3 regions of the Rothia sp. HMSC066H02 genome follow, and region 3 is predicted to be linked to each of the others. Evidence: predicted binding sites of a transcription regulator. Region 3 holds the regulator's gene; each other region holds the start of a gene.

Evidence for each region. The regulator LexA, encoded in region 3, represses DNA repair genes until DNA is damaged. The targets are predictions, from matches to a motif close to TCGAACANNTGTTCGA.
Region 1: ruvA (Holliday junction branch migration protein RuvA) is a predicted target of LexA. The motif match lies at 2,221-2,236, and genes of this name have one in related genera.
Region 2: HMPREF2999_RS06675 (shikimate dehydrogenase) is a predicted target of LexA. The motif match lies at 2,060-2,075, and genes of this name have one in related genera.

Annotation. Positions count from the first base shown of each region.
Region 1 is NZ_KV818684.1:297,771-302,526, forward strand. It holds gene HMPREF2999_RS06555 (type 1 glutamine amidotransferase) at 1-265, shown strand, start outside; gene HMPREF2999_RS06560 (YebC/PmpR family DNA-binding transcriptional regulator) at 399-1,157, shown strand; gene ruvC (crossover junction endodeoxyribonuclease RuvC) at 1,488-2,144, shown strand; gene ruvA (Holliday junction branch migration protein RuvA) at 2,376-2,996, shown strand; gene ruvB (Holliday junction branch migration DNA helicase RuvB) at 3,168-4,154, shown strand; gene yajC (preprotein translocase subunit YajC) at 4,540-4,756, shown strand, end outside.
Region 2 is NZ_KV818684.1:324,799-329,554, reverse strand. It holds gene aroC (chorismate synthase) at 1-881, opposite strand, end outside; gene HMPREF2999_RS06675 (shikimate dehydrogenase) at 1,001-1,936, opposite strand; gene mltG (endolytic transglycosylase MltG) at 2,192-3,385, opposite strand; gene ruvX (Holliday junction resolvase RuvX) at 3,382-3,945, opposite strand; gene alaS (alanine--tRNA ligase) at 3,948-4,756, opposite strand, start outside.
Region 3 is NZ_KV818683.1:290,216-294,971, forward strand. It holds gene HMPREF2999_RS05350 (ATP-dependent DNA helicase) at 5-2,077, shown strand; gene lexA (transcriptional repressor LexA) at 2,243-2,917, opposite strand; gene HMPREF2999_RS09300 (LysM peptidoglycan-binding domain-containing protein) at 3,716-4,342, shown strand; gene HMPREF2999_RS05365 (type 1 glutamine amidotransferase family protein) at 4,462-4,756, shown strand, end outside.

The sequences.
Region 1 (4,756 bases), on a different contig from region 3:
GACCTACCTGGGTTCCGGCTGCACCCCGCTGGCTACCGTCACTAAGGGTGAGGGTAACAACGTGACCGATGCGTATGAGGGTGCGCGCGTGCACAATGTGATTGGCACCTACCTGCACGGTTCGCTGCTGCCGAAGAACCCGAAGATTTCGGACTACCTGATTGAGCAGGCGGCTCAGCGTAAGTTTGGCGAGTTCACGCCGAACACGATTGACGACTCGCTGGTGGAGAAGGCGCGCGCTTCGGCTGCGTCCCGCCCCCGCTAGCCTATTCCTGGTGGTGGCGTGCACTTTCTGAGGTGGTGTGCGCCTCCGCTACGGTATAGTTGATTGAGTTATAGTACAGTGCGCGGGGCGTTTCGCCGTGTCCGTGCAGAGGTTTTGACTAAGGGAGATACGAATGTCCGGTCACTCTAAATGGGCGACTACTAAGCACAAGAAGGCTGCTATCGACGCTAAGCGCGCGAAGGCTTTCGCGAAGTTCATTAAGGCAATTGAAGTTGCAGCACGTATGGGCGGCGCTGATATTGCTGGTAACCCCGCTCTTGACCTGGCTGTGTCGAAGGCGAAGAAGAACTCCGTTCCTAACGACAACATTGACCGCGCAATCAAGCGTGGCGCTGGCCTGACCGGTGAGACCATTGACTACACCGAAATCATGTACGAAGCACGCGGCCCGCAGGGTACCGCTCTGTACATTGAGTGTCTGACCGATAACCGTAACCGCGCAGCGTCTGAGGTTCGCCTGGCTGTGACCCGTAACGGCGGCACCATGGCTGACCAGGGTTCGGTTGCGTTCCTGTTCGAGCGTAAGGGCGTTGCTGAGGTCACCAAGACTGACGGTCTGACCGAGGACGACGTTCTGATGGCTGTTCTGGATGCAGGTGCCGAAGAGGTTCTGGACGAGGGCGATATCTTCACCGTTGTGTCCGCAGCGACCGACCTGCCCGAGATCCGTAAGGCACTGGACGAGGCTGGCCTGGAGTACAACAACGACGACCCGGTCTTCCGCCCGACCATGCAGGTTGACCTGGACGCTGAGGGTGCTAAGAAGTTCATGAAGCTGGCAGACGCTATTGAAGAGCTCGACGACGTTCAGAACGTCTACTCGAACGCTAACGTTTCTGCTGAGGTCATGGCAGAGCTGGAAGCTGAGTAATCACAGCTGAGTAATCACTCGCATTCTGATATCTGATGCTTGAAGAAGCCGCTCCTTTAACCGAGCCGCCGTAGGGTGGCCGGTTGGGGGAGTGGCTTCTTAGCGTCTGGGCTGTATTGCCTGCGATACCGCATTTTGGGGATGCGCTGGGTACTTTTCGCGGGGCGCGCGGTGACTGTTCACGCGGTGATTGTTTACGCGGTGACCGTGCTCGTGGCACACCCCGGTGCCGGGTGCTAGGATTCTGAAGGGCTAGGATCTAGAGATTCTATAGGGAGTTTGTCGAAAGGGGAGATGATGGCTGCCGTTCAACCTGCCGCACGCGATAGCATGCGTGAGAACCGTACTGCCGCCGCTGTGGAGCGTGTGCCGGGTGCAACCCGCATCATGGGTGTTGACCCGGGTCTGACCCGCTGCGGCTTCTCCATGCTCGATATGACCGCCGACCGTAAGGCGCACTTCGTGAACGTGGGTGTTGCCGGCACGATCCCGGCAGAGTCTCTGGACCAGCGTATTCTCTGGATTTTCAACGCCGCCTCCCACTGGCTCGACACCTATAAGCCGGATGCCCTGGCGATTGAGCGTATCTTCGCTCAGGAGCAGGTGAACACGGTGATTGGTACGGCGCACGCTTCGGGCGCGGTGATTTCTGCGGCGGCAATGCGCGGCGTGCCGGTGTTCTTCCATACCCCCTCGGAGGTGAAGGCGGCGGTGACCGGTAGCGGCCGCGCCGATAAGGCGTCGGTGGGTCGTATGGTGACCCGTATTTTGGGGCTGGATTCCATGCCGAAGCCCGCCGATGCTGCCGATGCCCTGGCGATTGCGATCTGTCACGGCTGGCGTGGCGGCGGCATCGGTTCGGGTATCAACATGGCGGCCCAGACGCAGACTCACCAGGGTTCACGCCCGGCGCAGGCTCGCCGTGGCGGGTCGTTGACTCCGGCGCAGCGTGCCTGGATGGAGGCGGAGGCGCGCGCTCGCCGCTAGAGGTGCCGCCACTAGAGGGGGCCTTCGCGGGCCTGTGTGCCGTCTCCTGTTGGCTCGCATGTATTCGCTAAGAAGTTCGAATATATGCTTGATTTCAGAAGAAATATTCTAATATACTTGTAGTGTCTCCCCGTGAACTGGGGGAGTGCGTTCTGCGGGTGCCGGAGTTCCCGGTGCCCTCACACTGCCGCGAGCCTTATTCCTGGGCGCGGTGTTGAAAGGTGGAGAGAAATGATTGCATCCCTGACCGGTCGTGTGGCTCAGGTGGGCCTTGATCACGCGGTGATTAACGTGAACGGTTTCGGCATGCTTGTGTACGCTACTGCGCGTACTCTCTCCAAGCTGCGCACCGGTGAGGAAGCTACCGTGCTGACCACCATGATTGTGCGTGAAGAGTCGATGACTCTGTACGGTTTTTCGGAGCCTGCCGAGCGTGAAGTGTTCGATATGATGCTTTCGGTTTCCGGTATTGGTCCGCGTATTGCGCTGGCGGTGTTGAGCGTTCACACTGCCGCTGAGGTGGAGCGCGCCGTGGCGACCGGTGACGATAAGGCGTTCACGAAGGTTCCCGGTATTGGTCCGAAGGGTGCCCGCCGTATTGTGCTGGAGCTTGCCGGCAAGCTGATTCTCAGCGATGGCCAGACCGATGAGCTGCCGCTGAGCCAGGGCATTGTCTGGAAGCCGCAGGTGCTTGACGCTCTCACCTCCTTGGGCTGGAGCGAGAAGGACGCTTCCGCCGCTATTGACGCTTACGTGCAGCACAACCCTGCCGCAGAGACTGAGCCGGTGGGTGTGGCTCTGCGTGGTGTGCTCGCCTCCTTGGGTACTCAGAACACGGTGGGCCGCCACTAAGCGGCGCGCCCTGTTCGACGTATCCCACTCAAACTTTTGTGAAAGAAGAATTCTATGAGCCAGAATCCCTATGAGCCGCAGCCCGCGGCGTCCCTGGTTTCCGGCGGGTATTTTCCCGGTCAGGTGCCCGGCACTCAGGCATCTTCAGCTCCCGCCCAGCGCCTGGTGGCGATGGAAGAAGAGCCTGAAGAGAAGATGATTGAGGCGGCACTGCGCCCTAAGTCCCTGGACGACTTTGTGGGTCAGCGCCGTGTGCGTCAGCAGCTGTCCCTGGTGCTGGAGGCTTCAAAGATGCGTGGCCGTAGCGCCGACCATGTGCTGCTGTCGGGCCCTCCCGGTCTGGGTAAGACCACTCTCGCGATGATTATTGCGGCGGAGATGGAGGCGCCGCTGCGCATCACCTCGGGCCCGGCGATTCAGCATTCGGGTGATTTGGCGGCGATTCTGTCCTCGCTGACCCCCGGTGAGGTGTTGTTCCTGGATGAGATCCACCGTATGAGCCGCCCAGCTGAGGAAATGCTCTACATGGCGATGGAAGATTTCCGTGTGGACATTGTGGTCGGTAAGGGTGCGGGTGCGACCTCCATTCCGCTGGAGCTACCGCAGTTCACCCTCGTGGGTGCGACGACCCGTGCGGGCCTGCTACCCGGTCCTCTGCGTGACCGTTTTGGTTTTACCGGTCACCTGGAGTTCTACTCGGTGGAGGAGCTTGAGCTGGTGCTGCGCCGCAGCGCGGGCCTGATGGACATGCAGATTACCTCCGAGGGTTTCACCGAGATTGCCGGTCGTTCTCGTGGCACGCCCCGTATTGCGAACCGTCTGCTGCGTCGTGTGCGTGACTGGGCGCTGGTGAACGGCGTGGACCGGATTAACGCGACCGATGCCGCAACCGCGCTGGATATGTACGAGGTGGATTCGCGCGGCCTGGACCGTCTGGACCGCGCCGTGCTGGAGGCGCTGATTCACAAGTTCGGCGGCGGCCCGGTGGGTCTGTCCACCCTCGCCATTGCGGTGGGTGAAGAGACGGAGACCGTGGAGACGGTTGCCGAGCCGTACCTGGTGCGTGAGGGCCTGATTGGTCGTACCCCGCGCGGTCGTGTGGCTCTGCCCGCGGCGTGGGAGCACCTCGGCTTGGAAGCGCCGGAGATTCAGCTCTAGATCCGTATCAGCTTTAGGCCCGCACCAGCTGATAACACAGTAAGCCCGTGGGAGGTATCCGCCTCCTGCGGGCTTCTCTGTACGCCCGGTAGCTCTTCTGTAGGGACGGTAGCTCTTCTGCGGGCGCGGCAAGCTTTTCTACCGGTTCTGCAGGCGCTGTCGGGTTCCATTGGGCTCTTGCCGGGCTCTGCCGGTCTTTACCAGCGACATAAAATTACGCCGAGAGAGTCCAAAACTCAGGTTAACCTCACAAAAACGCTGGTTCGGGTCACTAAAGCTCATGCTCTCGCGTAGGATGGATACGTACTGTATCTACGATTCCACACCTTCTGGTACGCTCAACCCTCGCGGTGAGCGGCATGGGTGCGGATGTGAAAGTGAGACCATGGATCTTAACTTCCTCATCAACGTCATCATGACGATTGTCTTCTTTGCTGCAATTTTTTGGATTTTTACTTCCGCTAAGAAGAACCAGCAGAAGCAGCTTGAGGCGCTGCAGGCAATGCGACGTGCACTCGTCCCCGGTGATCAGGTGATGACTGCTTCCGGCGTCTACGGCACCGTTGTCAGCACTGACATTGAGAACAACAAGCTGCAGCTTC
Region 2 (4,756 bases), on a different contig from region 3:
TTGGTATCGCGGGTAACGCCGTGCTCACCAATGGAAATCTCGTCGTGAGCGGCAGTGCCCGGGCGGTCAGCGGTCGCGAAACCGTCGCCAACCTCAACGCCCTTAATCGCCTGAATACCCATCAGCGCTGCGGCAAGGCGCGCGTCCAGGCGGCGGTCCCAGTGCACGTACGAACCCAGTCCGGGAGGCATACCGTACGCGAGCACCTCAACCACGCCGCCGAGAGTCTCGCCGTCCTTGTGCGCCTCGTCCACGCGCTGAACCATCGCGTCGGAGGTTGCCTTGTCGAAGCAGCGCAGCGGGTCAGCATCCAGCTGGTCAACGTTGCGAGGCGAAGGCACCGGGGCGCCCTCGGGAGCGTGCACGCCACCCACAGCCACGGTGTGAGAAACCAGCTCAACGCCCAGAGCCTTCAAAATCTGGGCGGCAACCACGCCAAGAGCCACGCGGGTCGCAGTCTCACGTGCGGAGGCGCGCTCCAGCACCGGGCGAGCCTCAGAGAAGTTGTACTTCTGCATACCCGCAAAATCGGCGTGACCGGGGCGCGGACGGGTCAGCGCAGCGTTACGCGCACGACCCTCAATCAGCTTCGGATCCACCGGGTCGGAGCTCATCACGTCAGTCCACTTGGGCCACTCGGTGTTCGCAATCTCAATCGCGACCGGGCCGCCCTGAGTCAGGCCGTGACGCACACCGCCCAGGATGCGCACGCGGTCCTCCTCAAACTTCATGCGGGCACCGCGGCCGTAGCCGAGGCGGCGACGAGCCAGGGCGTCACGCACCATGTCGCTGGTGAGTTCCACACCGGCGGGTACGCCCTCAATAATGCCGACGAGCGCCTCGCCGTGGGATTCTCCGGCAGTGAGCCAACGCAGGGCCATAGGTTAACCTCTTTTCATCGCACCCGCACCGCAGCGCAGGAGGAAGGAATAATAATTCTTCACGTGTATAAATAGTGTATAAAATGCCCGTTTACTGAGCGAGTGAAAGCACGCTTTTTTCACGAAACGGAAGCACGAGGCGCAAGATTAACCGCCGCGCACATCGCATTCACCAAGCCCAGTAGCTCACCCTCAGACAGGGTGCGGTCGGTAAACAGCAGCACCTGCTCCACCGCCTGATACAGCAGCATCTCCAGGCCAGAAACCATCGTGCCGCCGCTAGCCTCCCAAGCGCTCGCCAGCACCGAAGGCCACGGGTTATACGCAACATCGAGCAGTACCGGCCGGTGCGTCGCGGAGGCGCCCTTCAGCCCGCTCAGCTGGCTCGCCCACTCATCCGCCGCATGGGCAGGAAGAGTAGACACCACCGGGTGATGGCCACGCTCAGCAAGATTCTGCGGTAGCTCAGCCAGGGAAACCTGTTCCAGCTGAACGCCCAGGCGGTCCGCCGCCTCCTGCACGCTACCGAGTTTATGCAGCGAACGGGCGTACACGCTCACACGGGAATACCCCAGCTGATGCAGTGCGGTCAGGGCGGAAATAGCGGTCGCTCCCCCGCCCACAATCGCGGCAGAATCCTTAAACGGTTCCGGTTCCAAACCGGCGTGGCGCAGCGCGTTCACAATGCCGATCACGTCCGTGTTATCGCCCAGCACCTTCTCACCGCGCGGATACACCGTGTTCACCGCACCGGTCACGCGGGCAGTCTCGCTCAGCTCATCGCAATACTTGATGACCGCGGTCTTCAACGGCATCGTCACCGACAGGCCCGCAATATACGGGGCGTCCTCCGTACCCTTCGGGTGACGCACACCGTGCATAATCGCCGGCAAATCATCGGGCAGAGTATCGCGGCGATCATAACCCAAATTCTGCTCACCCAAAAAGTCGTACGCGGCACGATGCAGCGCAGGCGACAGCGAATGCGCAATAGGGTGCCCCAGCACGTAGGCGCGGCGAAGATACGGGGCCTCACGGTACGGTTCAGTCTTCATCGGCTCTCTTTCGCTCTCAACGCGGGGGGTCGTTCTCAACGCTGGGGGTTTGGGGCTTGCGGGCTTGCGGACACGCACGCCACGAACCCGCGTTCATGGGCGCACTCTAACCCATTTTAAGGGACAAACCAATATTCGGGTATAGCAAAGGCGGGTACCTCCCCCACTCTCGTGGAGGCGGTACCCGCCTCAGCAAGGAACCTTCACGCCGAAGCTACCAAATCGTAGCTACCAGCTAAACCAATGAGCTACAACTTAGCTACAGCGGTTCGGGTGCTTAGAACACCACTGGTTGTACTCTTCAACGTAACGCTGGTGCTCAGCGTAAGTGCGGGAGTACTTAGTCTCACCGGAATCCAGGTCCACAGTCACCCAGTAGTAGTACGGGTTCTTCTCAGGAGCCGCAGCAGCCTTAATCGAAGCCAGCTGCGGGGAACCAATCGGACCCTTCGGAAGACCCTTATTCGCATAAGTGTTGTACTTATTGCTCTTATCTGCCTTCTGCTCTTCAGTCAGGTGGTACGAGCGGACGCCCAGACCGTAGGTCACGGTCGCATCCGACTGAATCAGGCCGGAGGTCTCACCGTCGGGGTTGTTCAGGCGGTTCTCAATGATGCCTGCAACCGCCACGTAGTCCTTCGGCTGAGCCTCAAGCTCCACGATGGAGGCGATGGTCAGCACCTCGAAGGTCTTCTGGTCGCCGCTCACGCCGGCTTCCTTCAGGTCAGCCTTGGTCTTATCAACCATGGTCTGAATGACCTTCTTGATGTCGGTGCCCTTCGGGAAGCGGTACTCACCCGGGTGCAGCCAACCCTCAATCGAGGGGAAGTTGCTCGGCACACCGTACTGGGTGTAGTTGTTGACCGCGTCCTCAACCTGCTTGCGGGTGAACGCGCCATCGGAGCCAGAAACAATCAGATCGATGGTCTCGCTCACGCGCTTACCCTGCGGAATCGCCAGGTACAGTACGTTGCTGTTCGCCTCGATAATGGTCGTAATCGCGCTCGAGCTGCTCATGTGCTGCTGCAGTTCGTAGGTGCCAGGCTGCAGGTACTTGCCCTTGCTCTCCTTGGTGTACACCTCAACGAACTTATCAGCATCAGCAATGATGCCCGCCGCCTCAAGCTCCTGCGCCACCTGCGCGGTGGACTGGCCGGAACGAATCGTGAAGGTCACGGTCGTGCCGTTACCGCCACCCGAGTAGTCACGATTCTTGAACGGGTCGTAGCGAGTAATCAGGGCACCAGAAATGATGACCAGAGCCACGACAAACAGGGAAATTGCGCTCAGCAAAACGGCGCGGCGGCGGCGCTTACGCGCACGCAACGTAGCCACCGACACGATTTCCTGTTCCATCGTAATGCCGGTAATACCCTTACGTTCGTCCTCAGCCGTGGGCCTAAAGAGGTCGAGCCCGCTCTCTTCGGGATGTTTATTCTGTTCGGTCACTGAAGGTTCTCCGTTTCGTTGACGGCACCAACCGCGGTCCCTTCTGACTCGGACGGTCGGTTTTCTTCGTGGGCCGGATCGCTCACCTTGTACCCGGCTACGGACTGCCCCGCCTTGAGGGCATCCAGGCTGTACTGCAAAATGTTCACAGCCGCCACCTGGTCAACCATAGTCTTGAAATCTCGGCTGGAAACCCCAGCCTCGTGCAGTGCACGGTGAGCGCTCACGGTGGTGAGTCGCTCATCCACCAGCCAAATGTTAATGTGTGTTTTCTCTTCGGCATCCAGCTCGGAGCGCAGAGCCTGAGCGTACTCCCGAGCCATTTCCGTGGAAGGAGAATCCCCACCACGCATGGTCTTCGGAAGCCCGACGAAAACCTCCACCACCTCGTTCACCTCAATCAGCTTGCGCAAAACACGGCGGTCAGAGTTCTTCTTCGCGTCGCGGCGCAACGTCTTGAGCGGGGTGGCGAGAATACCGTCGGGGTCGCTGAGGGCGGTGCCGACGCGGGCGTTACCCACATCGACACCCATCCGCACTCCGCGCTGGAATTCTGCCATGTTTAGGCCTGAGCCTGTGCGATAGCGTCGCGGACAGCGTCCAGTGCAGCACCAACCTTGGATGCGTCCTGGCCACCACCCTGAGCGACGTCGTCCTTACCGCCGCCACCGCCGCCGAGAACACCGGCAGCGACGCGGACCAGAGCGCCAGCCTTCACGCCAGCCTCACGAGCACCCTCGTTGGTTGCCACCAGGACGACGGGGCGGCCATTAGCCACACCCACCACGGCGACAACAGCAGCCTCGGAACCGAAGCGCGAACGCAGATCCAGAGCCAGGTCACGAACGCCGTTAGCGTCCAGTTCGCCAGCGTCATGCGCCAGAACGCGAACAGAACCGATGGTCTGTGCGTTCTCCAGCAACTTGCCAGCCTCAGCCTGCAGCTTCTCGCGGCGCAGCTGAGCCAGTTCCTTCTCAGCAGCCTTCAGCTTAGCCAGAGTCTGGTTAATCTTCTCCGGCAGATCCGCGGAAGACTGAACCTTCATCAGGCCGGTCAGCTGGTTCACCAGGGTACGCTCAGCAGCCAGGTGGTTGAAGGAATCCAGACCCACCAGAGCCTCAACACGGCGGTTACCGGAGCCAACAGAGCCCTCGGTCAGCAGGGTCAGCGAACCAATCTCAGCGGACGAACCAACGTGGGTACCACCGCACAGCTCGCGGGAGAACTCGCCGCCGATCTCAACAACACGCACCACGTCGCCGTACTTCTCGCCGAAGAGGCTCATCGCGCCCAGAGCCTTAGCCTCAGCCAGCGGCATCTCACGAGTAATTACCTCGTGGTTATCGCGGATCGCGAGGTTAGCAACCTCTT
Region 3 (4,756 bases):
GCGGATGAGCGTGACCGAGAGCATCAACGCGCCCAAAAACGTCCCGGGAACTGTGCCCGGATCGGCGACCGACGGCACCCGATTCACCGGGCAGGAGCTTGAGACCCTGCCTGGTGCGAAGGATGCCCTGACCCTGCTGGATGAGGCGGTTGCCGCCACTGGCGGTCAGAATCGTGCCGGTCAGCGCACCATGGTGGCGCATGTGGCGCAGGCTCTTGAACTGCAGCGTCACCTGCTGGTCCAGGCGGGTACCGGTACCGGTAAGTCCCTGGGCTACCTGGTGCCTGCCCTGGCGCGGGTGGGGGAGTCGGACCAGCCGATTGTGGTTGCGACGGCGACTCTTGCCCTGCAGGCGCAGATCGTGAACCGCGATATTCCGCGTCTTCTACAAGCGCTGGAGCCACGCCCGGAGTCGCAGGCGCAGGTGGCTCTGCTCAAGGGCCGTAATAACTACCTCTGCCTGCACAAGCTGGAGGGCGGCTACCCAGAAGACGAGCCAGATGCTCTCTTTGACATGCCTTCTTCGACCTCCCGCGTGGGTGAGGAAGTGGTGCGCCTGCGCGAGTGGGCTGACCGCACTGAGACCGGCGACCGTGACGAGTTGAAGCCCGGCGTCTCTGACCGTGCCTGGGCTCAGGTGTCGGTCAGTGCCGCCGAGTGTCTGGGCCGCCGCTGCCCGCTGGTGGAAGAGTGCTTTAGCGAGATGGCGCGTAGCCGTGCCGCTGAGGCTGATATCGTCATCACGAACCACGCCCTGCTGGCGATTAACGCTTTCGAGGGCATGAAGGTTCTGCCCGAACATGAGACGGTCATTATTGATGAGGCTCATGAGCTGGTGGACCGCGTGACAGGTGCCGTGTCTGGTTCTTTGACGGTTGCGATGGTTCGCCGTGCGGCGCGTAGCGTGAAGAAGCATTCGAAGGCTGATTCCGGCGCACTGGAAATGGCTGCCGGCACCCTGGAGACCGCGTTTGAGGGTCTTGCCGAGGGCCTGCTGAAGGGCCTGGACGGTCGCCTTTTGACCGCTATTTCTGCGGTCAATGATGCCGCCCGCACCGCCCTGTCCGATACGAAACCGGACGGTCAGGATGTTGACGCCGGCCTGCAGATGGCGCGCTCGCGTGTCTCTGAAGTGCACGATATGAGTAGCCGCATTCTGGAGGCTTCGGGCGAGCAGGACGTGCTGTGGATTTCTCGTCAGGGTGGTTGGGAGAACGGCCGCTATGTGGCTGCTTCCGATACCGACCCGGCGACCCTGAACATCGCCCCGTTGAGCGTTGGCCTACAGCTACGTGACGGCCTGTTCGCTGACCGCACCGTGATTCTGACGAGTGCGACCCTGACGGTGGGTGACTCTTTTGACGTTGCCGCCGGTGCCCTGGGACTGCAGGGCGAGGGCGCGCCTCGCTGGACGAGCATCGACGTAGGTTCGCCTTTCGACTACCGCAAGCAGGGCATCATGTACGTTGCCGGAGATTTGAAACCTCCGGGATTCGGTGTGCATGAGGGTCAGCTGGAGCGTCTGCGTGAGCTGTGCGAGGCCTCGGAAGGAGGCGCCCTGGGCCTGTTCTCCTCGAAGCGTGCCGCCGAGCGTGCCGCCGAATACATGCGTGAGCACAGCGACCTGAACATTCTTCTGCAGGGCGAGTCTTCGCTCAAGGCTCTGGTGGAGGAGTTCAGCGAGGACGTCGATTCGTGCCTGTTCGGCACGATGAGCCTGTGGCAGGGCGTGGACGTTCCCGGTGACTCTTGCCGCCTGGTGGTGATGGACCGCATCCCGTTCCCGCGCCCGGATGACCCGATTGCGCAGGCTCGTACGGAGGCGGTGAACCGTCACCGCGGTAACGGCTTTATGGCGGTTTCTGCTCACCACGCGGCGATTCGTATGGCGCAGGGCGCCGGTCGCCTAATCCGTTCGGTGTCTGACCGCGGCGTGGTGGCTGTGCTGGATTCTCGTGTAGCAACCAAGCGTTACGGCGGTTTCTTGATGAAGGCTATGCCGCCGATGTGGTCGACCCAGAATAAGGCAGCCGTAATTGGCGCGCTGGCTCGTCTTTCGGCGAGTATTGAGCGTTAGCTCGGGCAGGCTCCATTCCTGGCGGCGCCGGCCCTCCGCTTTGGAGATATCCGCTTTGGAAATATATAAATCACCCCGATGATACGTGAACGTTCACGTATCACCGGGGTGATTTCTATATAGAGCTAAAAGCCTCGCGGTTATGTCTTTTAGAAGCTGTGCTGTCTAGAGACTGCGCAGCACGGAGACGACCTTACCCATGACGGTTGCGCGGTCGCCCATAATCGGCTCGTAGTTGGAGTTGCGCGGCATGAGCCAGGTGTGGCCGTCGACCTGACGGAACACCTTCACGGTTGCTTCATCATCGAGCAGCGCAGCTACGATATCGCCGTTGTCTGCGGTGTGCTGCTCGCGGACAACCACCCAGTCGCCATCGCAGATTGCGGCGTCAATCATGGAATCGCCCTTGACCTTGAGCATGAACAGCTTGCCGCTACCGACCAACTGGCGGGGCAGGGCGAGCACATCCTCCACGGACTGCTCGGCGGTAATGGGGCCGCCCGCTGCAATTCGTCCAACCAGGGGAACGGGGACGAGGTCTTCATCGCCGACTTCGAAGTTCGGCAACTCGGGCAGGGACGAGGAGGAGCTACCGTGGATACCGACGCCGTTCTCATCCAGCACCTCAATGGCGCGGGGGAGCTTGGGATCGCGGCGAATATAGCCCATAGTCTCGAGGCGACCGAGCTGATGGGTGACCGAGGACAGGGACGCAAGACCCACCATGTCACCAATCTGGCGCATGGACGGCGGGTAACCCTTCTGCTCAATCTCGGTGCGGATCGCGTCAAGAATCTTCTGCTGGCGCGCGGTCAGCGCCGGACGGGGTGCTGTTGCCATTTCTTTTCCTTCGGTCTGTACTCCGGCCTTTGTATTCCGGTCGGGGCACGGATGGGTGCTTCACACGTTTTCTGGTGGAGGTCTAAAATTTTTTGGGTTCTGCCGAAATGGGTCTTATCTCGTCAGGGGGTGGAGGAATTCTATCCGTGCCGGAGCGATATGCAGGCAACGAGTATGCGCCTCCGCCCTATAAAACTCAGTCAGCAGCACCTGCATTCGATACAGAACCAAGCTGTAGCGGGTACAGAAACCTGCTGTGAGTAGGACTCATCAGGAGCGTGTGGAACGTCTCTTGACACCAGTGTAGAACACTACACCGAAAAACTCAAACAAATATTCTAGATTTTTTCTTCGAAACTCGAAGAAATTTTTAGTACATCTCTGCTAGACTTTAGAACAAGAGTTCGTATATACTCTTGAATCTCTCCTGAAATTCAGGATTTACGGGTGGATGTTCGAAGAATATTCGAAGATTCGACCCGGAGTCTTCCAGGAGAGGAGAGTGAATGAGTGTTCGAATGTATTCGAATCCTCTGCCTCTCTCTTCGCATGATCTACCCCGGATGCTCTAGCGAGCATCTGGCGAAGAGAGAGCGCAGGGGATGGGGTGCTGGGGCGACCCAGCGCAGCCCGGTGCACCCGACGCTCTGACCTAACTAGAGAATAGCTACCCAATAGTTATCGCCTAACAATCACCACTCCATAGTTATCACTCAACTAGGACCTCCGAGCGGGTATCGCTCGGCATTGCTAGACCCGCGGGGCAACCCCGGGGCGAGCTGAGAGAAAGGAACCACAATGACTACTGCAGCACCTATTGCTTCTCATGGCACTTCTGCACACCTTCCGGCAGGTTTGGTGGTACTTCACCCCGCCCGCACCGCGTCCGTCCGCACCGTGTCTGCCCGCACCGTGCAGGGGCGTTCTCGTGCGGCTCATGCACCCCGTCCCGCGCAGGTGGCTCAGCCCGCCCACGCTCCCGCTACTTCTGCCCAGGCACCTGCGCAGGTTCGCCCTGTAGTTTCTGAGGTACAGGCTGCTTCTGATGTGCAGGCACCTAGTGCGAAGAGCGTTCTTCTTGCTAAGGGGGGCGAGCTTCTGCGCTCGGTTCCCGGTTCTATTCGTCGTCTTGGTACTCCGCGCGGTTTCTTGAAGGGCCTGCCTCTGCTGACTTTGGCGGCGCTGATTGTGCTCGGTGCTATTAGCTTCTTTGGCCCGGCGGCTTCTGCTTCCGTGGAGAACGCCTCGGTGGCTCGAACCGTCGTTGTGGTCAAGCACGGCGAGACCCTGTGGGATATTGCTCAGGCGGTGGATCCGCACGGTGACACCCGTGATACTGTGGTTCGTATTATGGAGTTGAACTCGTTGACCAGCACCTCTGTTGATGCCGGTCAGCGTCTGGAAATTCCTCAGCCTCAGCGCTAAGCATGGGCCCGTGTGTGGTTGGCTTCTGCATGAAGTTGATGTCTTGACTCCGAATCCTCTATCTATCAAGCTAGAGCGCTTGAGCCGAATTCTTGAGCCTATGAAATAGGAGCGCACCGATGCCTGTTCCCGTTGAACCCACACCCGTCGAAACTGAATCTGTACAGGAAACTGAATCTGTACAGAGCGCTCAGACCGCCCGTCCTGTGGTTGCCGTTTTGGGGGAACCCGGAACTCGTGGCGCCCTGGTGAAGCTTCTTCAGGATGCGGGGGCGGACGTTATCGTCACTACCGTGCCCGATCAGCTGCGTGAGGCTGACGGCATGGTGGTTACTGGCGGTGCGAGCTCTCTTGAGGCGTATGAAGATCTGAAAGCTAAGGACGCTGAGCGCGTGATTGGTCGCCGTGTTGCTG